Regions from separate parts of the Lysinibacillus sp. NPDC098008 genome, predicted to be linked through region 2. Evidence: predicted binding sites of a transcription regulator. Region 2 holds the regulator's gene; the other holds the start of a gene.
The links. Region 2 encodes CtsR, which represses protease genes until heat stress. Its sites were predicted from a motif close to ATGGTCAATAAAGGTCAAACA; they were not measured.
Positions count from the first base shown of each region.

Region 1 (15,065 bases), on a different contig from region 2:
CTATTAGCAAAGCTCGTTCCTTCACGTTACGAAGCAAAGTGGCCAATTGAGGCAAGCTGGGTGGTACCGCGGATACAAACATCATTCGTCCCTTTATTAGAAAAAATCTAATAAGGACGCATGATGTTTTTTTATGGAATCGATAAGGAGGAAATTTTTATGACAACTATTTTTTCGGGCGTACAGCCAACAGGGATCGTTACTTTAGGGAACTACTTAGGAGCCTTTAAACAATTCCCTGCACTACAGGATGAAGGCAATGCTATTTATTGTATCGTTGATCAGCATGCGATCACAGTTGCACAGGAGCCAAAGGAATTGCGTGACAATATTCGAAAGCTAGCGGCTACATATATTGCTACGGGTATTGACCCTCAAAAATCAACACTATTTATTCAATCAGAGGTTCCAGCACATGCACAAGCAAGCTGGATGCTACAATGTGTTGCATCTATCGGTGAGCTTGAACGTATGACGCAATTTAAAGATAAATCACATGGCAAGGAGAGCGTATCTGCTGCCCTGTTAACATATCCACCATTAATGGCAGCGGATATTTTACTGTACAATACCAATATCGTTCCTGTTGGTGATGATCAAAAACAGCATATTGAGCTAACACGCGACCTTGCAGAGCGCTTTAATAAACGTTATGGCGATGTTTTTACAATTCCAGAAATTCAATTGCCAAAAGCGGGTGCTCGCATTAAATCTTTACAAGAGCCAACGAAAAAAATGAGCAAATCTGATCCAAATACAAAAGCAACCATTAAATTATTAGATACAGCAAAGGACATCGAGAAAAAGATTAAATCAGCGGTTACAGATTCTGATGGTATTGTGGCATTTGATGTGGATAATAAACCAGGTGTATCGAACTTATTAACAATTGAATCAGCCATTTCAGGAGTTGCAATTGAAGACCTTGTGAAAAAATATGAAGGCATTGGCTATGGCGGCTTTAAGCAGGGCGTAGCAGCAGCGGTTATTGAGCATCTAGCGCCTATCCAAGAGAAATTCTACAATTTAGTAGAATCCTCTGAACTAGATATTATCTTAGATGAGGGTGCTGAAAAAGCAAATGCTATTGCTAGCGCCACATTAAAGCGTATGGAGGAAGGTATGGGTCTTGGTCGCGCGCGTCGCTAAATTATAGCTTGTCTGCTGAGCGATCAAAACCAATATCCAAAACAACAGCACATAATATAATACAGGCGCCGATTGCCATATAAAACTCTGTTGTTTGAAGCATAAATTTAAATACAACTTTCCAAGAATAGCCAAGGGTACGGTAATTCAAATACAGTATCAGATTTCCTAGTGAGAGGATCATTAAGCCATAGCTTACTAAAAATATAAAAAGACGAAACAAAGTAGCGGCATCCTTTCTATTTCTTCTTACTTATCATGTATTCACAAAACTATAAAAAAAGACGTCAGCCATGAAAATTAGCTGACGTTTTTTAATGTAGATATTCTACTTATGCTTCATATTTTTTAAATAAAAGGCTAGCATTATGGCCACCAAAGCCTAGTGAATTACTCATTGCGTATTGAATCTCCGCTGTGCGTGCTTCATTTGGTACATAATCTAAATCACAATCAGGATCTGGCTCTGTTAGATTAATTGTTGGTGGTAATATACCTTCTTTTAATGCAAGGGCTGTGAAAATCGCTTCTATGCCACCCGCTGCTCCTAGTAAATGACCTGTCATTGATTTTGTAGAGCTCATTGCAAGCTTATAGGCATGTTCACCAAACACTGTTTTAACTGCTTGTGTTTCAAATAAATCATTGTACGGTGTACTTGTACCATGCGCATTGATATAGTCAATTTGTGCTGGCTCTACATCGCCATCTGTTAAGGCTTGTAGCATCGCACGTGCTGCACCCTCACCCTCTGGAGCTGGAGCCGTAATATGGTGGGCATCTCCAGTTGCACCATAGCCTAACACTTCCGCATAAATTTTAGCACCACGAGCTTTAGCATGTTCATATTCCTCTAAAATAACAATGCCTGCACCTTCCCCAATAATAAAGCCATCGCGGTTTTTATCAAATGGACGGCATGCCGTTTGTGGGTCTTGATTTAAGGATAAAGCTGTATTGGCACAGAAGCCTGCTACAGCCATTGTTACGATTGGTGATTCAGCTCCACCTGAAATCATGACATCTGCATCGCCACGTTCAATTACTTTAAAGGCATCGCCAATTGAGTTTGTGCCTGAAGCACATGCCGTTACAGAGCATGAATTAATGCCCTTTGCGCCAAAATGAATCGACACTTGACCTGAAGCCATATCAGGAATCATCATTGGAATAAAGAATGGGCTAACACGTCTTGCACCGCGCTCTTGGAATGTTAAAAACTGCTGTTCATAGGTTTCCATACCACCGATACCAGAGCCAATCCAAACGCCTGCACGTGGTGCTAGCTCCTCATCAATCGTTAGCTGTGCATCCTCCATTGCCATAATCGAAGCGGCTAGTGCGTATTGTGTAAAGCGATCCATTTTACGTGCTTCTTTACGATCAACATATTGCTCAATATTAAAATCCTTTACTTCTGCCGCAATTTTCGCTGCGAAAAGGTCTTTATTTAAACGTGTGAGCTCACCAACGCCAGATTTCCCAGCTTTAATGTTAGCCCATGTTTCGTCAATATTATTTCCTAGTGGTGTCACTGCGCCAATTCCTGTTATTACTACTCGTCGTTTACTCATTGTCTTACTCCCCTCAAGCATTTTTCGTTATTATTTTCCCCATCTCATGGCAACGGCCCCCCATGTTAAGCCGCCACCAAAACCAACAAGGACTAATAAATCATCCTCTTTAATTTTACCTGCTTCAAGCTCATCTACCAAGGAAATACCAATAGAAGCTGCTGAAGTATTACCGTATTTATGAATCGTTTTTGACATTTTTTCTGGTGGTAGCTCCAAACGCTCACGAGCGGACTCCATAATACGTATGTTTGCCTGATGCGGCACTAAAAAATCAACATCTTCTTTTGATAAGCCTGCTTTTTCTAAAACATTTACAGCAGATTCTCCCATTTGACGTACAGCAAACTTAAATACTTCACGCCCATTCATCGCAATTGTATCTTGTTGTGTTAAATAAAGGTTTTTACCGCCTGTTCCATCTGCACCAAGCTCAAAAGATAAAATACCTCTGCCTTCAGATACAGGCCCAACAATTGCTGCACTTGCGCCATCACCGAATAATACAGCCGTATTACGGTCATTCCAATCGATAACTTTGGATAATTTTTCAACACCTACTACTAAGACATATTTATAAGCATTTGCTTCCACAAATTGTTTTGCTGTCACTAAGCTATACATAAATCCTGCACATGCTGCTGCTTGATCCATCGCTGCAGCATTTACTGCTCCGATTTGCTCCTGCACCATACATGCTATACTTGGAAAAGTTTGATCCTGCGTTACAGTTGCTACAAGTATTAAACCAATTTCTTCTGGTGTAATGCCCGCTTTTGCAATAGCTTCTTTTGCAGCCGCTACTGCTAAGTCTGAAGTTTCCTGATTATCCGCCGCAAAATGACGCTCTTCAATGCCAGTTCGTGTGCGAATCCATTCATCCGAAGTGTCCATTATTTTTTCTAAATCAAAATTTGTTACGACCTTCTCAGGAACGTATTTACCAATTCCTATTATACCAGCGTTCATCTAGCAACCCCTCAGCTTTCTTACTATCAATTATTAGTAACTGGTCATAATTATAACGCATAGTAAAGCAAGGGTGCAAGATGATTTATGATTATTATGTTTTAGTAAAATTTTTGTAACTGTAAAGGAAACCTTACTATATATTAAGCGATATTCCCCTACTTTTGAGCAAAGTCCTCCTATTTTGAGCAACGCCTCATAATTGTGACAAATTCATAAAAGGTTCATTTTTTTTCGATTTATGTTATGATATGATAATGAATATGAGTTAAACTTTATAATTGAAAAAAGTTCGTTTGAGGTGAAATTAATGCAATATATCGTAACGTTCATATGGTCATTCCTACTGGTTTCCATGTTAAACTATGTAGTCAGCTCTGTACTTGGTGTACCATTTGATTTTCAAACAGGCGCAATCGTTTCTGTTGTATTCTCCATTCTTATCTTTGTTATTGGAGCAATTATTCCAAACGAGCCTACACCAGAAGCTGCTGACCATCATTAATTCAGCTAGAAAAAACCTGTTCCGCGTTATGCGAAACAGGTTTTTTCTGTTATTTTTCCACCACTACTTTCCCATCATGTAGGGCTATATGCAATGTTTCTCCTGGCAACACCTCACCACGTAGCAGCTCTTTTGCCACAGCAGTTTCAATATGTCGCTGTACAAAGCGTTTTAATGGTCTTGCACCAAATTGAGCATCCGCTCCTTGCTCTACAACCCAGTCAATGACAGCTTGATCAACAGCCAATGTAATGTCCTGCTCTGCCACACGTTGAATTAATTGTTCAACGTATTTCCAAGCAATGGCTGTAAAATGCTGGTCAGATAAGGCATGGAACAAGATAATATCATCCATACGATTTAATAGCTCTGGTTTAAAATGCTGGCGCAGTGCAGCCATTACTAAATCTTCAACTGTTGCATCACCCTCTTTTGCCTCCATTAAATAATTAGAGCCAATATTAGATGTTAAAATCACAACAGTATTAGTAAAGTTCACCATACGCCCTTGGCTATCCGTAATGCGCCCATCATCTAAAATTTGCAATAAAATATTGGCTACATCTGGATGTGCCTTTTCGATTTCATCTAGTAAGACAACAGCATAAGGATTGCGACGCACAGCCTCTGTTAATTGCCCACCTTCTTCATAGCCAATATAGCCGGGAGGTGCACCGACAAGACGAGATACACTATGTTTTTCCATATACTCACTCATATCAATGCGAATAAAATGATCCTCTGAATCAAATAATTGTGCAGCAAGTGCTTTTGCTAGCTCTGTTTTACCAACACCAGTTGGACCTAGGAATAAAAAGCTACCAATTGGACGATGCGGGTCTTTAATGCCTGCTCGTGCGCGCCATACAGCCTCTGTTACTAATTGAACGGCTGTGTCTTGCCCAACTACACGCTCATGCAGTGTATCTTTTAAACGCAATAGCTTTTCACGCTCACCCTCCACTAATTTTGTCACAGGAATGCCTGTCCAACGTGAAACGATTGCAGCAATTTCATCAGCTGTTACTTCTTCACGTAAAATACGTGATTCTGCACCCTTCTCTAATTGCTGCTCCAATGTTTGAATTTCTTTTTCCAATGTTGGAATTTTACCATGTCGTAATTCAGCAGCCTTATTTAAGTCATATTTTCCTTCCGCTTCATCTAAATCGCGACGATATTTATCCAATGTTTCGCGTTTTTTCTGAATATCATGCAGCATTTCTTTCTCTGCTTCCCATTGTTGTCGCATGCCCTCAGAGGACTCTTTTAACATTGTTAATTCCTCACGCAGTTGTTCAAGACGTTTTTTACTTGCCTCATCTTTTTCCTTGCGCAATGCTTGCTCTTCAATTTCAAGCTGCATAATACGACGCGTTACTGCATCTAATTCCTGTGGCATCGAGTCAATTTCTGTACGAATCATGGCACAGGCTTCATCGATTAAATCAATCGCTTTATCTGGTAAAAACCGTTCGGTAATATAACGATTCGATAGCTCTGCCGCAGCTACAATTGCTCTATCATGAATACGAACAGCATGATGCAGTTCAAAGCGCTCCTTTAAGCCACGTAAAATTGACACTGTATCCTCGATAGATGGCTCACGTACAAGCACCTGCTGGAAGCGTCGCTCTAATGCAGGGTCTTTTTCAATATACATACGATATTCATCCAATGTTGTCGCACCAATACAATGTAGCTCACCACGTGCTAGCATTGGCTTTAGCATATTCCCCGCATCCATCGCACCATCTGTTTTCCCAGCCCCTACAATTGTATGGATTTCATCAATAAATAAAATAATGCGCCCCTCTGATTCCTTTACTTCCTTTAAAACACCCTTTAGGCGCTCTTCAAATTGGCCACGATAACTTGCACCCGCAATTAATGCACTCATATCTAGCTCATATAGCACACATTCTTTCAAGCCTTCTGGCACATCGCCCTTCACGATACGCTGTGCTAAACCCTCGACGATCGCTGTTTTCCCAACACCCGGCTCACCAATTAAAACAGGATTATTTTTCGTTTTGCGCGTTAAAATACGAATAACATTACGAATTTCCTCATCACGCCCAATAACAGGGTCCATTTTGCCGTTTTTAATTTCTTCAATTAAATTTCGTCCAAATTGCTCTAACGGTTTTTGATTATCTGTTTGCTGAAATTGCATAGCTAGCACTCCTTCTTCATTATGTTTTACATACCTTCTATACCCATTGCTATTCTTTTAAAAAGTTTGACCTTTTTTGACTAACTTTATTTTACATCAGATAAGCCGTATTCGCAAAGAAATCGCTCAAAAATTTTTACACTTGAAAATGGAAATTTACGTTATAATAATAGTATGTTTCTATGTTTTAATATCGAAATCCACTATCCTTTTGTAATAATAGCCATTTATTACAAAAAGAAAGCGATGTGTTGGAGATATGGTGTTAATGGATAATATGTTTGAAAACATTAAAAGTCTTTTTCAAAAGCATGGTGTTTTTATTAAGATCAATAAAGGAAGCAAAATTTTTCTAGAGGGTGAGCGAGCGCAAGAAATCTATTACATTAAAACAGGTACTATTTCGATTAGTCAGGAAACCGAAAGTGGTAAGGAATTAACTGTTCGTATTTGTGGTCCTGATAGCATTATTGGTGAAGGGTCATTATTTTGTAATCTTGTTTATAATTCCATGACTGCAAAGGTTTTAGAACCTTCTACATTGTATGTACTAAGCCGCCAATCACTGGAGCATCTGCTAGAGGAACAACCTACTTTAATGGTCGCGTATATGAAATGGCTACAAACAGAAAATTTAAAACATCAGAGCCGCTTACGTGATTTATTACTAAATGGGAAAAAAGGTGCTTTATTTTCAACGCTTATCCGCTTTTCCAATACGTATGGTAAGCCTTTAGAAAATGGTTCAATTTTTATTGATTTTCAACTAACCAATACGGAGATTGCCAATTTATGTGCGACAAGCCGTGAAATGATTAACCGTATGCTAAATGATTTAAAAAAACACGATATTATTACTTTTGATAAAGGCTTTATTACAATCCATAATTTACAATTTTTAAAAAATGAAATTGCTTGTGAAAATTGTCCATTACAAATATGCCGTATTGATTAATTCGTTACATGTAAAATCCCTGCTTATCAATGTAAGCAGGGATTTTTTGTGTATTAGCGCACACCTAATGCCATTTTGGCATAGCGTGACATTTTGTCTTTTGACCAAGGCGGATTCCAGACGATATTGACATTTGTGCTTTTTACTTCTGGTAGCTCACCTAATGCTGTATTGACTTGATCGACAATAACGGGTCCAAGCGGGCAGCCCATTGATGTTAATGTCATTGTAACAGTTGCTACCCCCTCCTCGTCTAAATCTACATCATATACTAAACCTAAGTTGACAATATCAATTCCAAGCTCAGGGTCAATTACATTTTCTAATGCACCTAACATGCTATCCTTCATATCTTGATCCATCATTATTTCTCCTTCCATCATAGTGTTAACCTTATCATAGCAGATGCATCCTCTTATGCCAAATGCTGTGCAAGCCATTCTGTTACTGCTAGCATACCATCTCGCGAAACAGCATGTCCTGCTTTATTACTTACCAAAAACTTTAAATCATCAGGGTGTGCTTTATAGTATTCCCGTAATGTTTCATAAAATTTATACGTTTCATCAAAAGGTACAGTTTTATCTAGCTTTCCATGCCAAAACAATACAGGACGCCCCGCAAATTTTTCGGGTGTTAAGCTAACATCATATACTGCCAGCAGCTCATTTGTTTTTTGCACTTCCTCCTCTGACATTGGCCAATTCACACCATTTTTCGTAAATTGCTGCAATTGATACTCCCCTAATTTTATAAAGCTAGGTGCACCCATGCATATTGCAGCCGTTTGAATCCAATCATATAATTTAAGGCAGCCTGAAGTGACAATTCCCCCCATTGAAGTACCAGCAATACCAATTTGATGACTTGCCAATAAATTTTTTTGCTGTAAGTCATTATATAATTGCTCCACTTCATGAATAGAATTTAAAACAATCTCCCAAAACTTTAAATTCATTTGTATTTCTGTTAGGCCTTCGCTGCGGTCACCGTGAAATTTTGCATCTGGTAATAGGACACGCACCCCTTTATGCACTAATTGATACGCATAGTGTAGATTATGTTCTTTTGCACTCATAAAGCCATGTAAAAAAATAACTACTGGGGTTTCTTCATTCATATGCTCTGTATGTATATGCAATAAAGGAATATTGCCCCACACTTCTTTTTCTACAAACATTTTTGTCACTCCCAACTTTTATCTCATCTTTATGGTAACAAACTTTTTTCTACGTGACAAAATTTTGACGAATGCACCGCAAAACGATACTATTCAAACTATAGGAAAGGGGCAACAAGCTATGAAACCGCATTTAATCGTATTAGACCTAGATGGTACATTATTAACAGACCAGCAACAAATTTCAGCGCAAACGAAAAAAACATTATTGCAGGCAAAGGAAAAAGGGCATCAAGTAATGATTGCAACAGGTCGCCCATATCGCGCAAGTGATATTTACTATCACGAGCTTGGGCTCTCAACACCTATTGTCAATTTTAATGGTGCTTATGTTCATCATCCCAAAAATATATCTTGGCAGCATATGCACACACCGATTGACTTAAGTGTTGTACATGATGTTGTAGATTCCATTCATCATTATGAATATGAAAACATTATCGCTGAGGTAAAAGATGATATTTATGTACACACAGAAAATGATCGTATCTTAAATATTTTTAATATGGGAAATCCTAAAATTACACTTGGCGATTTATATACACACCTTCAAGAAAATCCAACAAGCTTGCTCATTCAAGCAAATGAAGCCAATTCAGCGATTATCCGTGATCATTTACAAGCTGTCCATGCAGAGGTGATTGAACACCGTCGCTGGGGTGCACCGCTGCATATTATTGAAATCGTACGTCGTGGCTTAAATAAAGCGGTAGGTATTGCACATGTGGCAAAGGATTTAGGCATTCCACGTGAGCGCATTATCGCATTTGGTGATGAAGATAATGATTTAGAAATGATTGAATATGCTGGACTTGGTGTGGCAATGGGCAATGGTATTTCAAGTCTTAAAAATATTGCAAATGAGATCACTTCAACAAATAATGATGATGGTATTGCAAAAATACTCATGGAGCGCTTGAAATTATCATAGTGAAGTAGTAAGTTCAAGTTAAAGATGTTGAAAACGAGGGGGACAAGAAATGAAAATATTTACAGATAGTGGCTGTGATTTACCAAAGTCCTACTATGAGGAAAATGATGTTGTGCTATTCCCTTTACGAGTGCAATTGAACAACCAAGAATATGAAGATGTTCTTTCCATCGATTCAAAAGAAATTTATGATGCTATACGGCATGGTGCACATCCAAAGACATCACAAGTATCACCAGAGCTTTTTTTACAGCACTTTGAAAGCCTTGCTAAAAACAATGAAGAAGGAATCTATATCGCCTTTTCATCAGAACTCTCAGGCACCTATAGCACCGCTCAAATGATTCGCAAGCAATTGCTGGAGGAATATCCGTCATTAAAGCTAACGATTATCGACTCTAAATGTGCTTCCCTAGGACATGGTCTTGTGGTGGAAGAGGCTGTTCATCTACGCAACGCAGGAGCTACCTTAGAGGAGATGGAGGCAAAAATTACTGCACTTGCCCCTCAGATAGAGCATTTATTTACAGTAGAAGATTTAGACTACCTAGCAAAGGGTGGCCGTTTATCAAAGGCAAGTGCATTTTTAGGCGGACTGCTTAGCATTAAACCTATTCTAAATGTAGAGGATGGCAAGCTTGTACCAATTGAGAAATCACGTGGCCGAAAAAAAGCACTTGCACGTATGTTAGATATTATGCAAGAGCGTGGTGGCAGCTTTACGGATAAAATTATTGGCATTAGCCATAGTGATGATATAGCCTTTGCTAATGAAGTAAAAGCAGCTATTCAGGAACGTTTTTCACCTAAGGCTATTCAAGTTACAATGATTGGTTCTGTTATTGGTTCACATGTAGGGCCAGGCACGATTGCCATCTTCTTTACAAATAAAGACTATCAAGGCTAATGAAAAAGCATGTTAGGCATCATTCTTATACCTAACATGCCTTTTTTATGCATGTGTATCTGTCGCTTGACGACGTACTTTTCCTCGCTTAATAATAATAACGATAAAGCCAATAAAGATTACCCATACTAAGCCAAGTGCAATCATATACGGAATATTAAAGCCACTATCATTACGAACCTGATAAATCTCGACCATTTCTCTGTCTAAAATAACAGGATATACCTCTTTTTCATTTAAACGAACCTTTTCCTCGTGTAAAATCCCGTTTAACATTTTACCTTCGCCAAGTTGTTCAGGTGTTAAATCAACGCGCTGTGTTGCACCTGTATTGTTGACCATAATAACCCATTGCTCTTCATCTGATGTACGTGTAAAAACAAGCAGACCATCTTCATTTGTAATAACCTCAAAATCACCTTTACGTAAAGTAGCCGATTGATTGCGTAATGATTGAACATTTTTAATATAATCAATCAACTCCGTATCTGTTTTAAAGTTATAGAGCTGGTGTGTATCGGGCTTTGTTTCCCCATTCATAGCAATTTCAGTACCATATTGCACAACAGGAATCCCCGGCAACATAAATAAAGCTCCCATTGCCATTTTTAAACGTGTAGGCGGAAACATATTTTCATTTGCAGAATCAAATGTAAAACGGTGTGTGTCCAATGAATCAATCATAATTTGGACAGGCTTATCCCCTGTAAATGGCTCCATTAGCTTCGATGAATCCATATCAACATTTTTAAAGATATTACGATAAATATCTGCCGTTGCTTGTGAGAAAGCTGCATCAAAATTCGCATCACTTTCTTCATTACTAATGACATAAAGGGATGATTTTGTTTCTTTCAAAGCTGCTATCATTGCATTAATAAACGCTGTGTCAGCCTCAGCAATATTAGTTAAACGTATACCACCAATATTATATGAAGACACAAATTCAGTTGCTGCTTGTATAAGTGCATCTTGCACATCTTTATTCGTTAAATCCCACTGTACTTGTCCATTATTAGTCGAAGCAATCCAGTCAGCCTTTGTTGCATCCTTTACCCATTCATGATTTGGACTAACATTATTAAGCGGAAAATCTACCATCATAGACATATTTTTTGCTTTGTAAGCCTCTACAACACTTTGGAATTCCTCTGATGTCCCAAAATGACGTTCAAGTGTTGTATAGCTTGTTGGCAATGAACCATCATATTTTTCTGTTGAAAAAATAGGGCCAATTGAAACAATGGTATAGCCCATTTCACCGATAAAATTCAATTTATCTTGTAAGCCTGTAAAATCGCCGCCTGCAAATTCTTCAGGGTCTTTCGTATTTGTATCAAAATCGTTTGAGCCTGAACCATTAAAGAAACGGTCAACGAGTAAATCAAAGATACTTTCTTCCGCAATCGATTTTGTTGCTGCTTCATCCGCATAGGCTACTGGTGCTAGACTTATGAATGAAGTTGCTAATAAAAGTGATGCAGCTGTTGCACTTATCCACTTCTTGAATTTCACTATTATTCCCTCTCTTTCAAACCAATCCATCGTCATTTTACCAAATAACACTGGCACGTCGCTATCATTTCAAAAGATTTTCCACAATTGCAAAATGAATTACGGCAAAAAGGTGTCAGTCTAAATATTGCTCTTTTTAACCAAAATAAAAGCCGTGAAGTAAGCAACTCACGACTTTTACTAATTATTATGCTAGGAAATTAAAGTTCATTGGTAATTTAAAACCTAGGAACAGTGTAATAAATAAGAATACTGCAAATAAAATCCAAAAAATCCCTGTTGGTTTATTTTTCTTTTGACGCACTAATACCATTTCCATCATACCAATTACTAAAATACCAAATAAAAATTTCAGACCATACAGCATTGGGTCAGCCGCCTGATATTTGAAAAATAATGCTGCACCTGTGATGATAATTAATACGTAGAATAGACGTAATGCCATATGTAAGCCTTTTGATTGCTTGCCCATAAGCGCTGCAATTAAAAAGATAACAATCGCCACTACCCACGTAGTAATATGCAAATGTGTTTGGCTTGTTAAAAAGCTCATGTTTGTCCCACCTCATTCTTTTTCTATCAAACTCTATCCTACCATGCGGTGGAAAGGGTTTCAAATGTTACAATAGCGTTCACAAAATAGACGAACAAATAGACCAACACTTCCTTTTTTACTTGCTTCGCTCATAATCAGTCAATTTTAATATTACTATATTAAAATTCTCATATAAAGTTGTCCATATAAAAATCCGCGGAGTATTGTACTCACGCGGATTTATGCTTCTATTCAAAATGATTGACTAATGTACCAATGCCTTGGATAGATACTTTTACTGTATCCCCAGCCTTTAAGAATTGAGGCGGGTTCATGCCTTTACCTACTCCTGCTGGCGTACCTGTTAAAATAACATCGCCTGGCTCTAATGTCACATGTTGAGATAAAATCGATACTAATGTTTCAACAGAGAATATCATATCCTTTGTAGAGCCATTTTGACGTACTTCGTCATTCACCTTTGTTACAACTGTTAAATCTTGTGGATTTGGAATCTCATCCTTCGTCACAAGATATGGTCCAAGAGGGCATGTGCCATCTAGGCTTTTTCCTAGGAAAAATTGTTGATGCTTTTCCTGTAGGTCACGAGCTGTTATATCATTAGCAATTGTATAGCCAAATACATAATCATAGGCTAAGTTTTTTGGAATATTTTTACCACGCTTACCAATAACAACTGCAAGCTCACCCTCATAATCCATTTTTGAGGAAAGCTCAGCATGAATTGATAATGTTTGCTCATCTGCTGCAATAGCAGTTGGTGATTTTGTAAATACCATTAACTCCGTTGGTGCTGCCTCTGCACCCATTTCCTTTGCATGCTCATTGTAGTTTTTACCAACACACATAATATTTTTCGGTGTACGTGGAATTGGTGAAAGCCATTCAATCTCTGTGAATTCATGCTTGAAACTATCAGCGCGATCTGATTTTTCAGCTGCCTCTACTAATTTACGAATCTGTTCAACGAAATCAAAGCCTAAAGCTACGCCATCTACAATTGAACTTGAAAAAGAAGGGAGAACTTGAAGTTCATTTTGAATAGCCAGTACATCCCATACCGCTTCTTCTTTTTTTACTTTTGGTCCAAAGCTTACATGTCCACCTAATTTGAATGATAAAATTTTCATGATTTTAAGAGCTCCTTCTTTTTTCTACATAATACAACAATATGATAGAAATTGCTTTATTTTTGCGACAATAATTTTATAAGTTGCTATATTCTTCATAGATTATGCATAGGAAATAACATATATTAATGCATTTTCACTTTTTGTCTATAGATTAATTTACGCCATAGTGCCTCTAACGGTCCTTGCTTCCATTTCGATAACCAAATTTCAGCTATAATCATTTGCACGATAATAATCCCAGTGGCAATTAATACACCTGTAGCAACGCTAACCTTCCCATACCAGCCAAAGCCAAATTGATAGAATAGGCAAGTGCCAATAATAGATTGCATAATATACATTGTTAACGACATACGTCCAATATTTGCAAAAGGTCGAAGCAGCTTTGGTACAACTGGCGCTAAGCATAGCAAGACAATCACAGCCGCATAGCCCACTGAAAGCACTGGACCACCTATGTACACCTTCAAATAATCAAATAAATACGTACGTGTAAACATAATCGGTAAACTTTTAACAGCAATTCCAATAGCCAAACCAGCTATTGCGAGTGTTAGCCATAGCCATTTTTGTTCTTTTGCTCGTTCTACAAGCTGCCACTTTGAGGCAGCTGCACCAACTAGCATATATGGTAAGATGGTGAACAATGCCATAAACCACATTCCTATTCCTGCTTGAACAGATAAATCTGTTAAGCGCTGCAGCAAGGCATCTCCCCAACTGCCTGTACCATAAGCCGTAATAGCATTTTCGACAGCTACAATATTTAAATAATTATCCACCTCTCCATTAACAGTCAGAAAGCCTAGAGCAAACAGCATCACAGCTTGCATAAGACCATTAATGATAAAAGCAATGGATATTAACCAAATAGGACGTAATTGTAGTAAAAGCACTAAAAAAACACCACAAAAGGCATACATCATTAAAATATCGCCCCACCAAATGAGCACAGCATGGATAACACCAAAAGCAAATAATATGGCAAGCCTTCGAAGCCCTAGTGTATAAAAGTTTTGTGCGCGGTTCTGTGCCTTTTGCCATTGCATTGCAAGTCCATACCCAAATAGCATTGCAAATAATGGATAAAAACTACCTTGCACATAAATATCTAAGTTTTGCTGCCAAACAATATCAGATGGTGCAGTAAACCACGATGCCAAATCAATATGGGGCATCGGTAAATAAAAAGCAAACATATTTACGAGTAAAATACCTACCAAGCTAACACCACGTAAAATATCTAATGCTGCAATTCGTTCCTGCAACATTGTTGGTTTTAACTCCACAAAATAAACCTCCTCTGTCATCTAAACAATGACACAAGCAGAGCCAATAGCTAGAGCGCTCTGCTTGTATCCTCCCTACATCTTTTTATGCCTGTACGGTTTGTCCATTATCAAATAAATATAATATTTTATCACTTACTGTTATATGCAAAATTGCTTCAATTGCCTCGCTATAAACACGAAGCTGCACCGCATAACGCTCTAGCATTTCTTTTGAGAGTGCAGG
Region 1 is NZ_JBIWBA010000002.1:411,959-427,023, forward strand. It holds T-box leader at 1-96, shown strand, start outside; gene trpS (tryptophan--tRNA ligase) at 160-1,149, shown strand; gene ACIQVU_RS04395 (YuzI family membrane protein) at 1,151-1,372, opposite strand; gene fabF (beta-ketoacyl-ACP synthase II) at 1,482-2,723, opposite strand; gene ACIQVU_RS04405 (beta-ketoacyl-ACP synthase III) at 2,754-3,692, opposite strand; gene ACIQVU_RS04410 (YjzD family protein) at 4,003-4,197, shown strand; gene ACIQVU_RS04415 (ATP-dependent Clp protease ATP-binding subunit) at 4,247-6,373, opposite strand; gene ACIQVU_RS04420 (Crp/Fnr family transcriptional regulator) at 6,642-7,328, shown strand; gene ACIQVU_RS04425 (metal-sulfur cluster assembly factor) at 7,382-7,690, opposite strand; gene ACIQVU_RS04430 (prolyl oligopeptidase family serine peptidase) at 7,744-8,508, opposite strand; gene ACIQVU_RS04435 (Cof-type HAD-IIB family hydrolase) at 8,630-9,439, shown strand; gene ACIQVU_RS04440 (DegV family protein) at 9,489-10,346, shown strand; gene ACIQVU_RS04445 (alpha-amylase family glycosyl hydrolase) at 10,392-11,861, opposite strand; gene ACIQVU_RS04450 (YisL family protein) at 12,049-12,414, opposite strand; gene ACIQVU_RS04455 (fumarylacetoacetate hydrolase family protein) at 12,645-13,547, opposite strand; gene ACIQVU_RS04460 (DUF418 domain-containing protein) at 13,673-14,839, opposite strand; partial or broken gene addA (helicase-exonuclease AddAB subunit AddA) at 14,925-15,065, opposite strand, start outside.
Region 1: a site for CtsR is predicted at 6,437-6,457, ahead of ACIQVU_RS04415 (ATP-dependent Clp protease ATP-binding subunit). Genes of this name have one in related genera too.

Region 2 (15,065 bases):
AAGTCAACGACATTTCCTTTAATATGACGCTCTGTTGTACTGGTAATGCCGACAGGCTTATTAAGGGCAATATAAACAAGCTGTTGTTCTTTCTTTACCTCTTTTCCATCAACACAAACAATATCACCAGCCTCAACTTGACTGCCGACTGTAGCAAGCTCTCCATTAATCGTTACTTTCCCCTCAGCAATCCATTTATCCGCACCACGGCGAGATATAATGCCTGTTTCACTTAAATATTTATTAATACGCATATTGTTCTCCTATATTTTATATTAATTTAAGTATACCTTAACGTTATGGAGAACGTGAATGCTAGAAGCTTTTCTAATGAAAATAAATTAGATGGAATTTTTTTCGGAAAAGTTGAAATTATTTTTTGTTTCTGACAATATAATAGGTGAGAGGGTTTCTATAAAAATATTGTTATTTCGATATAAAATAATGTTTTTTGTAGATGATTCTCATTAAATTGTGTAAAGGGGAGAAGTAAAATGGTTTATGCATTTCCAAACACTGAAGGATCGGTAGTTCAATTCAAAGAGAAGTATGACAATTATATTGGTGGCGAATGGACACCCCCAGTGAAAGGTCAATACTTTGATAATGTTACTCCTGTTACCGGACAAGTTTTTACACAAATAGCACGTTCCACAGCTGAGGATATTGAACTCGCAGTTGATGCAGCTCATGCAGCTAAAGAGGCATGGGGAACAACGTCACCGACAGAGCGTGCAAACATTTTACTTAAAATTGCAGACCGTATTGAGCAAAATTTAGAAAAGCTAGCCGTTGCCGAAACATGGGATAATGGTAAAGCAGTACGTGAAACATTAAATGCAGATATTCCTCTTGCGATTGATCATTTCCGTTATTTTGCTGGTGCTTTACGTGCCCAAGATGGTTCAATAAGCCAAATTGATAACGATACAGTTGCCTATCATTTCCATGAGCCAATTGGAGTAGTAGGTCAAATTATTCCATGGAACTTCCCAATTTTAATGGCTACGTGGAAGCTTGCACCAGCGCTTGCGGCTGGAAATTGTGTTGTATTAAAACCAGCAGAACAAACACCAGCATCGATTTTGGTGCTGTTAGAGTTAATAGAAGATTTATTACCACCGGGTGTCTTAAACGTTGTCAATGGATTTGGCTTAGAGGCTGGGAAGCCGCTTGCATCTAATCCACGTATTGGCAAGATTGCCTTTACAGGTGAAACGACAACAGGTCGCTTAATTATGCAATATGCTTCTCAAAACCTTATTCCTGTAACATTAGAATTAGGTGGTAAATCCCCAAATATCTTCTTTGAGGATATTATGGATGAAGATGATTCCTTCTTAGATAAAGCAGTAGAAGGCTTTGTATTATTTGCGCTAAACCAAGGGGAAGTATGTACATGTCCTTCTCGTGCCCTAATTCAGGAGTCCATTTACGATAAATTTATGGAGCGTGTTTTACAGCGTGTAGAGGCTATTAAAGTTGGTAACCCACTTGATCCAAATACAATGATGGGTGCACAGGCTTCAAGCGAGCAAATGGAAAAAATTCTTTCATATTTAGATATCGGTAAGCAGGAAGGTGCTGAATGTCTAATTGGAGGGGAGAAAAATAATGTAGGCGAAGGCTTTGAAAATGGCTACTACATTAAACCAACTGTCTTCAAGGGGCATAATAAAATGCGTATTTTCCAAGAGGAAATTTTCGGACCAGTTGTTGCAGTAACAACGTTTAAAACGAAAGAGGAAGCATTAGAAATCGCTAATGATACATTATATGGTTTAGGCTCAGGTATTTGGACAAGAGATATGAATACAGCCTACCGCTTTGGTCGTGGTATTGAAGCAGGGCGTGTTTGGACAAACTGTTACCACGCTTATCCTGCACATGCTGCATTTGGCGGTTATAAAATGTCTGGTGTCGGCCGTGAAAACCATAAAATGATGCTAGCTCATTACCAACAAACGAAAAACCTACTTGTTAGCTATAGCGAAAACAAACTTGGCTTCTTCTAATTGATAGGGAGGTGCATAGGTGTGGTTGAACGAGTATTAGCTACAGCAGAAGCACTGGCACTAATCGATTCATTAAAAGAAAAGCATGGTCCTATTATATTTCATCAATCTGGAGGCTGCTGTGATGGCTCATCACCAATGTGTTATCCAGAGGGTGAATTACTATTAGGCGATCAGGATGTATGCCTTGGGGAAATAGGCGGTACGCCCTTCTATATGCATAAAAATCAATATGATTACTGGAAGCATACCCAAATTATTTTAGATGTTGTTGATGGCAGGGGTGGAATGTTTTCATTAGAGGGTGTAGAAGGGAAACGCTTTTTAACAAGATCGAGGGCATTTTCATCAGAGGAGCTACAAGAGCTAGGGTTAATTGAATAAAATATGGGACAGCGGCAGCAAGATATGCCGCTGTTTTTTATTGTATGTACATCTTTAGCTTTTAGAGAAGAGGCTATGTAATGCGATGGTCTTCGGCGAGTTGCGTAAAGATAAAAATAACTGAAAGCGCTCATTTAAAGTCACTGTAAATAATAACTTTTTAGTGGTTTTTGCGATCAACGTAAACATCTCCCTTTTATCCTGTATGAACAGGTTGTAAGACCTTCACTGATTGAAGGTTCACTTTATGCTGTTGATATTCCTTATTAAACCAAATAAATCAGGTAACATATATTAAATTAAGTTTACTTTTTATGTTAATTGTTACAAGAAAGTGAATCTTTCTAGCGTTATGTAACGTAAATTGAGAAAAGGAGTGACCAATAATGGATTACGTGATGATTGAAAATCAATTGACAAATACAGTTGAGAATATATCAAAAGCTGCTGGTTGGACAGTTGATCGCAAGATTATTTTAGCCATTGCTAGTACATTTCTAGCTTCAGGAAAAACATTTGATGCAGATAAGTATAAAGCAGTATTGCAGGAAATGAAGAAGCAGAGCTCATGGATGTCCCCTTTACGAACAACGGTTGGCTATAGCATCGCTGCAAATTTAATGGAGCAGGAGGATGCAGAAAAGGCAGTTAAGGATTTATTAACAAATGTAAATATTTTAAAAGAGGCAAAATTCAGAAGTGGCAATTTTAGCTTTATTGGTGCACAGTTTTTAACGGAGAACGAATATGAGAAAAAGACGCATGCTCAAAAGGCTAGAGCTTTATTTGATGCAATTCGTAAGCATCATCCATTTTTAACATCTTATGAGGACATTCCTTATGCGATTTTATTGAGCAGTCCATCTGACGATATTGAGCTACGCGCAGATACAATGAATCGTTACTATAAAGAATTACGAACATATAGATTTACAACTGGTAATGACCTGCAATGGCTTTCACAAGTTTTAACGCTGCTATCTCCGCAATATGATCATCAGCTAGTAGCAAGCGTTGTAGCGATCCGTGATACATTCAAAAAACAACAGACAAAAGTAAAGACTATGCATTACCCTCTACTTGGATTTTTAGCAATACTTGATCTTAATCAAACACAGCTTCAGGATATTATTGACTTGTACCATGAATTAAAGAGTTTAAAATTATTAAAATGGCATCGTGAGTTCGTGCTCTTTATGGCTGTGCAAATTGCTATTTACGATATAGCAAATGTACAACAATCGTTGTCGATGACAATGATGGCCTCCATAGAATTATTAATTCAGGCACAGCAAGCAGCGATGATGGCAGCAGTTAGTGCAGCCGCCATAGCATCTAATTCTAGTTCTTCATGATAAAATAAAGAAGAACTTGATTATTTGGAGGTGCATGGAAAGATGAAGGAAACAAAACTATGGATAGATGGTCAATGGCAGGCTACGGAGGATAGCTATAAGCTAATATCTCCATATAGTGGAGATGTTGTTGCCCACGTAGCAAAGGCATCCATTCAAGATGTGGAGAGAGCTATCGAAGGTGCACAACGGACATTTCAAACATTTAAAAAGACAACAGCCTATGAGCGTGCCGAAATATTATATAGAGTAGTCGACATTATGCGACAACGCAAAGAGGAGTTTGCAGAGATTTTAGCATTAGAGGCAGGGAAACCTTTAACGGCAGGATTAGCTGAAGTTGAACGTACCATTGCAACATATCAATTTGCGGCAGAAGGTGCTAAGCAAGCGAAAGGTGAAACTGTACCAATGGATGCAGCACCGGGAGCAGGAGATTATATTGGCTGGACAAAGCGAGAGCCATTAGGTGTTATTTCAGCTATTACGCCATTTAATTTTCCATTTAATTTAGTAGCGCATAAATTAGGTCCAGCATTTGCAGTAGGGAATACAGTTGTGTTAAAGCCAGCGACACAAACGCCATTAAGTGCCCTGACAATGGCAGAGATTTTTAAAGAGGCAGGCTTACCAGATGGTGCGTTACAAATAGTGACAGGCAGTGGTGGTGAATTAAGTGATATGCTTATTACACATCCATATGTTAAAAAGGTAACATTTACAGGTAGCGGTAAGGTTGGCTTAGGTATAAAAGAAAAAGTAGGCTTGCGGAAGGTAACATTAGAGCTTGGCTCCAACGCAGCAGTAATTGTTGAACCATCGACACCAATCGATAAAGTTATTAAACGCTGTGTAGGTGGGGCATTTAACTTTGCCGGACAAGTATGTATTTCATTACAGCGCATTTATGTACACGCCTCGATTATTGATGAATTTACAAAAGCGTTTGTAGAAGAAACTAAAAAGCTTGTCGTAGGTGATCCATTCGATAAAAATACGGATGTTAGTGCCATGATCCATCCAAACGAGATTGAACGAATAAAGGAATGGATTGAGGAGGCTCAAGCACAAGGTGCTGTTATGGCAACAGGTGGTGTCTTTACGGAGCGTACTTTAACGCCAACTGTTATGACAAATGTAAAGGCGGATATGAAAATTATTTGTCAGGAAACATTCGCACCAATCGTGTCAATTGTTTCATATGAAACATTAGACGACGCTATTCGACTTGTTAATAACTCAGACCTTGGCTTAAATGCAGGAATTTACACGAATATACTATCAGACGCTCTATACGCGGCAGAGGAGCTACAGGCAGGTGCTGTCATTATTAATGATATTCCAACCTTTAGGGTAGACAATATGCCGTACGGCGGTGTAAAGATGAGTGGTTATGGACGCGAAGGTATTAAATGGGCGATTGAGGAAATGACAGATATGAAATTTGTTACGATAAAAAAGTCGTTCTAAATTTGCATCAGCACTTTTTCTGCGATACGATGACGACAGAACATACATGAAGGGGAGTTACTAGAACTATGACAAACAACGCTGTACCCATGAGCCAATCACGTACGGTTCAATCACGTCTCGTATTACCTCCAGATACAAATTACCACAACTCCATTTTTGGTGGAAGAGTGTTAGCCTATATTGATGAAATTGCTGCTATTACAGCAATGAAGCATGCAAAAGGACAGGTAGTAACAGCTTCAATTGATTCAGTTGACTTTTTATCCGCAGCACATGTAGGAGATATTCTTGAAATAGAAAGTATTGTATCTTCTACTGGACGTTCTTCCATGGAGGTTTATGTGCGCGTTATTTCTCGCAATATAGAAACGGGAGAAGAAAAGCTAACAACAGAATCATTTGTAACGATGGTGGCAGTAGACGAAAAAGGAAAACCAACACCAGTGCCTGCTATTTATCCTGAAACAGATGAGGAGAAGCGCTTATTTGAAACAGGGCCAGCAAGACGCGAGCACCGTAAACAAAAGCGTGCTTTGCCTCATTAAATAGAAAGGGAACTTCACTGACAATAGTGATGTTCCCCTTTTTTTGCTAGATATTTAGTTCATTGACTACATTAATCAGTGAATCAGATGATGAAGAAACAAGTGTAGCCCCTTGTGATAGCTCAGTAATTAAATTAGAAATCGTTGAAATATCCCTCGATGTATTCATATATTGCTGTTGAATACCTGCGACAGCGTCAGCAATATCATTAAACGATTTCGATAAATTTCCTTGGGTAGCAACACTATGTTGAATTTTTTCATCAACATTTAGCACAGAATTCGACATTGTTGTAATATTGCTTTCAGTTTCTTTAATAAGATGCGAAACATTTTGTACGGCATTTTTTGTTTCTTCTGCAAGCTTGCGAACTTCCTCTGCTACAACTGCGAAGCCTTTGCCATGTTCTCCTGCACGAGCCGCTTCAATAGATGCGTTTAAGGCTAATAGATTTGTTTGATCGGCAATGCCTGTGACAAGCCCAACAATTTCAGAAATCTTTTGAGAGGATGTACGCAGCTGGGTCATTGTCACGTCAAGGCTATTAACGCTTTGTAAAATAACTTGTATTAAATTATTTTGTTCTTGCAACTGTTGTTGCCCACGTCTTGACTTTTCCTGTGTATCTGCAACGAAGTTTAAGCCCTGCTTTGTTGCCACTGCAATATCATCTGTTTGAGAGGAAATCACTAATAATGAGGCTGCTGTTTCCTCACTAATCGAGTTCAACTCCTCAGCCGTACTTTGAATAGTTGTGACAAGGGCATGCTTCATTTCATCTGCCGCTTTGCGAATACGCTCTTCTTCTTTTTCATATGCCTCGATAACAAGCTGCTGCTCTAAATTAATAATTTTACTAAAAGCATTAATAGCACGGATTGCATCATGCTTTGAAATATCAAGGTCATTCACAAAATTTGCAAATGTGGTAGTGAGTGATTGGAAGGATGCAATATACCATTTTGATTGCAAGCCAATTCGAACGTGAGCCTCGGCAATAGCTTTTCGTTCATGAATGTAAGCGCTGTTAATATGGCTTTCAAAAATATCACTTAAATGCTTATGAAGTGTAATTTTTAAACGATCAATATGGGATGTTCGATTAATAATATCAAGTAAATCTTGACTTAAACTAATCGCTGCGTAAAATTGCTCCACCATTGTTGGAATCAAGTCTTTTGCTAATGGCTGTAATTGCTTAATAATCGCTAAATCCTCAATTGTTAAATTTAAAAGCTGTAATTGTTTTTGAAGAATTGGATGGTTGGAAACCTCCAATTGTACAGTCCCCTTAAAATTTTCAGGCGTTAAAACAACTGAGTAGCTTGGACTACTATTTTTTGTAAACCAACTCATTATTGATTGCTCCATTCTTAATATCTATAATAATTAAACATCAAATATACTTTTGTCATTTATCAACATATGGTATTAAATCTATTTTACTATTTTTTGTTGGATATTTGGTTATAAATTTGGTTTATTTCTTTATTTTTTTACTTGCCTATTTGTTTATATTGCCAGCAAAGGAAATTTGAATTTAGTATGGGAAACCTGTAAAATACGAACTGTTTATGGTAGTAGAACGGTATATAAAAAAGATTGGAGGAGGTATTTTATGGAGAAAAAGCGTTTTAAATTTGTTATTCCAGTGATGGTTATTGTAGCAATCGGCTCTGTTTATATGCTGCGTAACTATTATGCTGAAGTACCAGACGTTGAGCAATTATTAATTACGATTTGCGCAACATTAGGGTCAGGAGTGCTAGCATACTTTTTATTCCCACAGCAGGGTGAAAATAAAATTGATGACCGTGGTCCATACTAGTGTATTATGAGTCTGCTCGTTAAAACAAAAACGAGCAGACTTTTTAATTTTTAAGGTTTAAATAATTTAAACCAGCCTTTTAGCTTAAAGACAATGAGCATTAAGATTGCGGTAATAATCATAATACCAAGTACAATAAAGTAGCTATATCGCCCATGTAGCTCAGGCATATTATCAAAATTCATGCCATAAACGCCAGCAATAAATGTTAAAGGGATAAAGATTGTTGAAACAATGGTTAGTGTCATCATAATGCCGTTCATGCGACTTGAGCTCATAGCCATATAACTATCACGCATATCCGCAGTCAGCTCTCGATTAGATTCCACCATCTCTGTTAGTTTAAGTAGATGATCGTAGATATCTCCAAAATAAGCTCTCTCAGATTTATCTAGTGAAAATCGATAAGAATTCAATACCCGATATAAAAGGTCACGCATTGGTAAAATAGTACGTCTTAAATCGAGCAAGTCACTGCGGAATTCAAAGACAATCTTCATGGCATTTACATTGCTTTGATATGTAAGCTCGTCTTCAAGTGCATTTAAGTGATCCTCAATTTTATAAACAAGTGGGAAATAACTATCAACGATTTTATCGATTGTTTGATATGTTAAGTAAATTGTTCCACGTTCCCAGTTTTTTGACTGTTGTTCCATCATCTTTTGCACCTTATCGATTTCAGGAGCAGGATTTTTATGGAATGTCACAATGAATTTATTGGAAGTGAAAATATTGACCTCCTCAGCAGCTAATGTTTCTTCATTGAGTCGATGAATAACAAAAAAATGAAAGTCGTCATAAAAGTCAAGCTTTGGACGCTGTAACCGCAGTAAGCAATCTTCAATAGCGAGTGGATGGAAATGAAAGAATGTTTCTAATAATGATTCTTCCTCAATGGTAGGGCAATTAAAATCAACCCAATACCATTCAAACTCTTGTTGTCGGATGACCTCCAGCGGGAAGTCTTTAAGTAATTGTTGTTGTTTTGTAATTCCAATGGTGCGTATCACAGCATTCACCTCAAGTTTTTAACTATGAAATTTTAATGTTCCTCTTTAAAGCATACCCAACCACCAAATAAAGTAGTGGCAAAAAATCTAGAAGGTTTTGTAAAGCCTGCTTGCTGAAGCAATGTTACAATCTCTTCCTCCCTCATAAATGATAGAGCACGGATGGATTTTTCCATCTCTGCTACATCTTTGGCAGATAGCTTTGTATGCTGTAACCAATAGGCACGCCATAAATCAAATTGTAGCTCTGTTTCTACTGTACCTTGTTGTCCATACTTTGAAACAAGAACAAATGGTGCGCCAGGCTTTAAATAATGTGCTATTGCTGTTAATGTAGTTAGCTTTTCTTTATAGTCCTGAATAAAGTGAAGGACGAGTACACAGCTAGCTGCATCATACTGCATGGAAGGTAATGTGGTGTTGAGTATTGTACCTTGATGGAATGATATTGCATTTGATAAAGATTTCAAACGTTCCTTTGCCACATGAAGCATAGATTCAGATGGATCAATGCCAACAAAGGACCAATGAGGTCTTTGTTCAGCAAGCTGTAAAATTTCGTTGCCGCTTCCTGCTCCTACAATTAATAGCTCAGCTTTTTCAGGTAATGCAGAGTAGTAAAAGGTTTGTATTAAACGAAGCATTGCATCATAGCTTGGGAGTGTACGTCGAATCCCTTTTTCATATTCATTTGCTAATGTGCTGTTAAATTCCATTTTCTATCACTACCTCTCAAAAAAATTTTAAAATTCTTATTTAATATGAAACTATTAAGGGTATAGTTCCGTAGATAGTAGTACATAAAAACATAAATAAAGCATCAAGAAAGGATTGATATATAGTATGGAGAGTAAATGGTCTAAAGTCATCATACACGCAAGTGCATTTTTTGCGCCATGGTTAGTACCGATTATCTTTTTCCTAATTAGCTCAGATGAGGAAGTAAAGGCTATTTCCATTCAGGCATTGTTGTTCCAAATTGTGATGGCTGTGTTACTAACCATTGCTGGTGTATTAAGCTTTGTCTTAATAGGCTTACCGTTTTTAATTATTTTCGGTATTATGGTATTTATTGTACCAATTATCGGTATTGTAAAAGCCTTGTCTGATGAGCCTTGGCGTTATCCAATTGTAGGTCGTTGGGTATAATTTTTATAAGCGCAAGTATATGCTAGTTGCATATGCTTGCGTTTTTTTGATAGCCAAAAAGGGTACATTATATGTACGAATAATTGATCAAGCATATGTAATAGTAGCTAAAATTCTGCATTGTAAAGCGCTTGAGCAGCTTTTTTTATTTTCTATAGGCGAATTAATTGCAATTATTTTCAAGCGTTTTGTATAATATACTCAAAGAAAGTCAAAGATAGTCAAAGTCAGTGAAGTAAGCGAGGTGTATTCCTAAAATGCGTAATATATCAGACATCATAGAAGGTTACTTAAAGCAGGTACTTGAATTAGGTGGAGAAGGGCATATTGAAATAAAGCGTAGTGAAATTGCTGATAAATTTCAATGTGTACCGTCACAAATAAATTATGTTATTAACACAAGATTTACTGCTGAGCGGGGTTACCTTGTTGAGAGCAAACGTGGTGGTGGTGGATACATTCGAATTTTACGTGTCCGTGCGAATTCACATATTGATTTGATTGACGATGTTCTTAAGCAAATTGAGGATGGAGCATCGCAAACGATGGCAGAAGATTTAATTTATCGGCTTATTGATGAGCAGGTAATTTCAAAACGAGAAGCGAAATTAATGTTAGCAGCAATTGATCGCTCAACAATTGATTTACATCTTCCGTTAAGAGATAGCATTCGGGCTAAAATCTTACGAGCGATGCTGACAACAATAAAATACGAACAACAAAAATAGTGAGGTGATGGAAATGATATGCGAACATTGTCAACAACGTAATGCAACAGTTACTGTAACACAAGTTCAAAATGGGCAAAAGGTGGAGCACCATTATTGTGACGTCTGCGCCTCACAATTCCATCCATTTCATGCAGAATTTAAACAAGAGCCTATCTCCATTCAACAGCTATTGTCTAACTGGTTTGGCTCACCGACATGGCAGAAGGTGGGGGAAAAGCAGCAGACGCCACCACCACAGCAAACTTGCCCACAATGTGGCTTTACCTATAAGCAATTTTTAAAAGAAGGTAAATTTGGCTGCCCAAGCTGTTATGACGCCTTTAACGAGCATTTACCGAAGCTTTTTAATCGTATACAGGCAGGCCCACAACATATTGGGAAAATGCCCGGCGCACATAGCAATGTATATGTTATTAAAAAGCAAATTGAAGATATTCGAAAACGGATGAAATTAGCCGTAGATGAGGAGCAATTTGAAGAGGCAGCAAAGCTTCGAGATGAAGTGAAGGAGCTTGAGAAGCAACTACAATTTGAAGGTGGTGATGTGTCATGATGATTGAATCGTTTTTAGAGCGTGCGACCCCAACGTGGATGCGTGTTGAGGACGATTATTCAGATATTGTCATTAGCACACGAATTCGCCTTGCTCGAAATTTAGATGGTTATCGCTTCCCACTTGTTTTCTCTGAGAACGAGGCATTACAGGTGGAGCAAGCAGTTACACATGCTATAAGCGATAGCTCAAATCTTCAACATGATTATGCATATTTTGCAATAAAAGATTTAACACCATTGCAACGTCAAATTCTTGTCGAGAAGCATTTAATTAGTCCACAGCTTGCTAAAAAGGAGAAGGTGGGCTCCATTCTTCTCTCTGAAGATGAATCCGTTAGCATTATGGTGAATGAAGAGGACCATTTACGCATCCAGTGTATGACAGCAAGTTTTCAGCTTCAACGTGCCTATGAACAGGCAAATAAAATTGATCGTATTTTAGAAAAATCTTTACCATATGCATTTCGAGATACCTTTGGTTATTTAACAAGCTGTCCAACCAATATTGGTACGGGGCTTCGAGCATCCGTGATGATGCATCTACCTGCGCTTACACTAACTGGGCAGATGAATCAAATTATTAATGCCATGACACGTCTAGGTATGACGGTAAGAGGCATATATGGTGAAGGAAGCGAAAATTTAGGAAATGTTTATCAAGTGTCTAACCAAATTACACTTGGCAAGACAGAAGAGGATATTTTAGCAGATATACAAAGTGTTGCTGAAAAAATTATACAAAAAGAACGGCATGCAAGAGGTAAGTTGATGGAAAAGGCAAACCTTGCCTTAGAGGATCGAGTTTATCGAGCTTTAGGAACACTTACACATGCAAGGATTTTAACAAGTGAGGAGGCAGCAACTTGTCTATCCAATGTCCGTTTAGGTGTAGATTTACAGTTGATTAAAGGGATTTCAGCAACAGCTTTAAATGAATGTGTTGTAAGTATGCAACCAGCATTTTTACAACATTATGCAGGTGAGGCACTACCACCTGCTGAACGCGACCGTGTACGAGCGAAAATGCTGCGAGAAGCACTGTTAGCTCAACAATATACGAATAAGCCTATGAATGGTGGAAAAGGAGAGGATTTATATGATGTTTAATCGTTTTACACAACGCGCGCAAAAAGTATTACAGCTTGCTCAGGAAGAGGCTATTCGTTGGAAGCACGAATCCATTGGGACAGAGCATATTTTATTGGGGCTTATACGTGAAGGCGGCGGTATTGCTGCAAAAGCGTTGGAAGCTATTGATATTAGTCCTCAAAGAATTGAAGCGGGAATTGAAGAATTAGTTGGCAAAGGTAAAGAGGATGTTGGACCGATTGTTCACTATACACCACGCGCTAAAAAGGTTATTGAACTTTCAGTTGATGAATCACGTAAATTAGGTCATTCCTATATTGGGACAGAGCATTTATTATTAGCGCTTATACGTGAAGGCGAGGGTGTAGCAGCTCGTGTCTTAAATAATGCAGGTGTAGGCTTAAATAAAGCACGTCAGCAAGTATTATTGTTATTAGGCAATAATGATAATGCACAATCTGGACAGCAAGCGACGCAAGCAGCAAATACACCAACATTAGATAGCTTGGCACGTGATTTAACGCAAATTGCACGCGAAGGCTCTTTAGACCCTGTTATTGGCCGAAGCAAGGAAATTACACGCGTAATTGAAGTGCTATCACGCCGTACAAAAAATAACCCTGTATTAATTGGTGAGCCAGGTGTTGGTAAAACAGCTATTGCTGAAGGGCTGGCACAGCAAATTATTAATAATGAAGTGCCAGAAACTTTACGAGATAAACGTGTGATGACATTGGATATGGGGACAGTTGTTGCAGGTACAAAATATCGTGGTGAATTTGAAGACCGCTTGAAAAAAGTGATGGATGAAATTCGCCAGGCTGGCAATATTATTTTATTTATCGATGAATTGCATACATTAATTGGTGCAGGTGGTGCAGAAGGTGCAATAGATGCATCGAATATTTTAAAGCCGTCATTAGCTCGTGGTGAACTGCAATGTATCGGTGCAACAACATTAGATGAATACCGTAAATATATCGAAAAGGATGCCGCATTAGAGCGTCGTTTCCAACCAATCCAAGTGGATGAACCGTCTGTAGAAGAGGCGATTCAAATTATTCAAGGCTTACGTGATCGCTATGAGGCACATCACCGTGTGAAAATTACGGATGAAGCAATTGAAGCGGCAGCTAAAATGAGTGATCGTTATATTTCAGACCGCTTCTTACCAGATAAAGCGATTGACTTAATTGATGAGGCTGGTTCTAAAGTACGCCTACGTTCTTTTGCAGTACCACCAAATTTAAAAGCGCTTGAAGATAAGCTTGAAAATGTTCGTTCTGAAAAGAATGCAGCTGTATCGGGTCAAGAATTTGAAAAGGCGGCAGCGTTAAGAGATACAGAGCAAAAGCTAAAAGATGAAATTGAAGCAACGCGAAAAAATTGGAAAGAAGAGCAGGGCAAAGCTGAATCACAAGTAACTGTAGATGATGTAGCGGCAGTTGTATCGATGTGGACAGGAATCCCAGTGTCGAAAATTGCCTCTGAGGAATCTTCGAAATTATTAAATCTTGAAGAAGAGTTACACAAACGTGTTGTGGGGCAAGGAGAAGCAGTAGAAGCTATTTCTCGTGCGATTCGCCGTGCAAGAGCGGGCTTAAAAGACCCTAAACGTCCAATTGGCTCATTCATCTTCTTAGGACCAACAGGGGTTGGTAAAACAGAGCTAGCAAGAGCGCTTGCTGAAGTGATGTTTGGTGATGAGGATGCAATGATTCGCGTCGATATGTCTGAATATATGGAGAAGCATTCGACTTCACGCTTAGTTGGTTCACCTCCAGGCTATGTAGGCTTTGATGATGGCGGTCAGCTAACAGAAAAAGTTCGTCGTAAACCATATTCTGTTGTATTGCTAGATGAAATTGAAAAGGCACATCCTGATGTTTTCAATATTCTATTGCAAGTGCTTGAGGATGGACGCTTAACAGATTCAAAGGGACGTACAGTTGATTTCCGTAATACAGTGGTAATTATGACTTCAAACGTTGGTGCAGATGCATTGAAATATCAAAAGAGCCTTGGCTTCAATGTAGGCGGCACAGATACGAAGCATAAAGATATGAAGGGGACAATGCTGGAAGAGCTGAAAAAGGCATTCCGTCCAGAATTCTTAAACCGTATCGATGAGATGATTGTTTTCCACTCATTAGAAAAAGAGCATTTAAAAGAAATTATTGCAATGATGGGCAATGCATTAACAAAACGCTTGAAAGAGCAGGATATTTCGTTAGAGCTAACAGATGCAGCGCTTGAAAAAATTGCTGAGGAAGGCTATGACCCTCAATACGGTGCTCGTCCACTACGTCGTGCATTACAAAAACAAGTAGAAGACCGATTATCGGAAGAATTACTGAAAGGTAATGTAGAAAAAGGAGATCATGTTGTTATTGACTATGTGAATAACGAGTTTATTGTTAAGAAAAAAGAAGAGGTTTCTACTTCTAAATAAATTTTCTAAGACAGTGAGGCTTTAAGTGCCAAGCTGTCTTTTTTTCTGTACAATAACTATATAAGAACAAATATTCGAGGTGAACGTAACTTGGCAAAGAAAAAAACAAAATTTGTTTGTTCAGGCTGTGGCTATGAATCTGCTAAATGGATGGGCAGATGTCCAGGCTGTGGAGAATGGAATAAGATGGTGGAAGAAGTTGAGGTTGTTGCAAAAGGGCCACGTGGGGCATTTCAGCATTCCGCTACAGTTACTCAAAAGGCAGTGCCTATTATTCAGGTTGAAGCTACTGAAGAGTCGCGTGTAGCAACGGAGATGGGGGAACTAAATCGTGTCTTAGGTGGAGGAATTGTAGCTGGCTCACTAGTATTAATTGGCGGTGACCCTGGGATTGGGAAGTCTACATTATTACTGCAAGTTTCTGCATTGCTCTCCAATAGGGAGCATCGTGTGCTTTATATTTCTGGAGAGGAAT
Region 2 is NZ_JBIWBA010000026.1:3,169-18,233, reverse strand. It holds gene rluF (23S rRNA pseudouridine(2604) synthase RluF) at 1-254, opposite strand, end outside; gene adh (aldehyde dehydrogenase) at 495-2,015, shown strand; gene ACIQVU_RS17560 (DUF779 domain-containing protein) at 2,037-2,399, shown strand; gene ACIQVU_RS17555 (DUF4003 family protein) at 2,786-3,754, shown strand; gene ACIQVU_RS17550 (aldehyde dehydrogenase family protein) at 3,797-5,224, shown strand; gene ACIQVU_RS17545 (acyl-CoA thioesterase) at 5,293-5,772, shown strand; gene ACIQVU_RS17540 (protoglobin domain-containing protein) at 5,819-7,129, opposite strand; gene ACIQVU_RS17535 (hypothetical protein) at 7,392-7,601, shown strand; gene corA (magnesium/cobalt transporter CorA) at 7,652-8,614, opposite strand; gene ACIQVU_RS17525 (class I SAM-dependent methyltransferase) at 8,647-9,330, opposite strand; gene ACIQVU_RS17520 (magnetosome magnetite crystal formation protein family) at 9,458-9,763, shown strand; gene ACIQVU_RS17515 (CtsR family transcriptional regulator) at 10,021-10,491, shown strand; gene ACIQVU_RS17510 (UvrB/UvrC motif-containing protein) at 10,505-11,047, shown strand; gene mcsB (protein-arginine kinase McsB) at 11,044-12,156, shown strand; gene ACIQVU_RS17500 (ATP-dependent Clp protease ATP-binding subunit) at 12,146-14,590, shown strand; gene radA (DNA repair protein RadA) at 14,681-15,065, shown strand, end outside.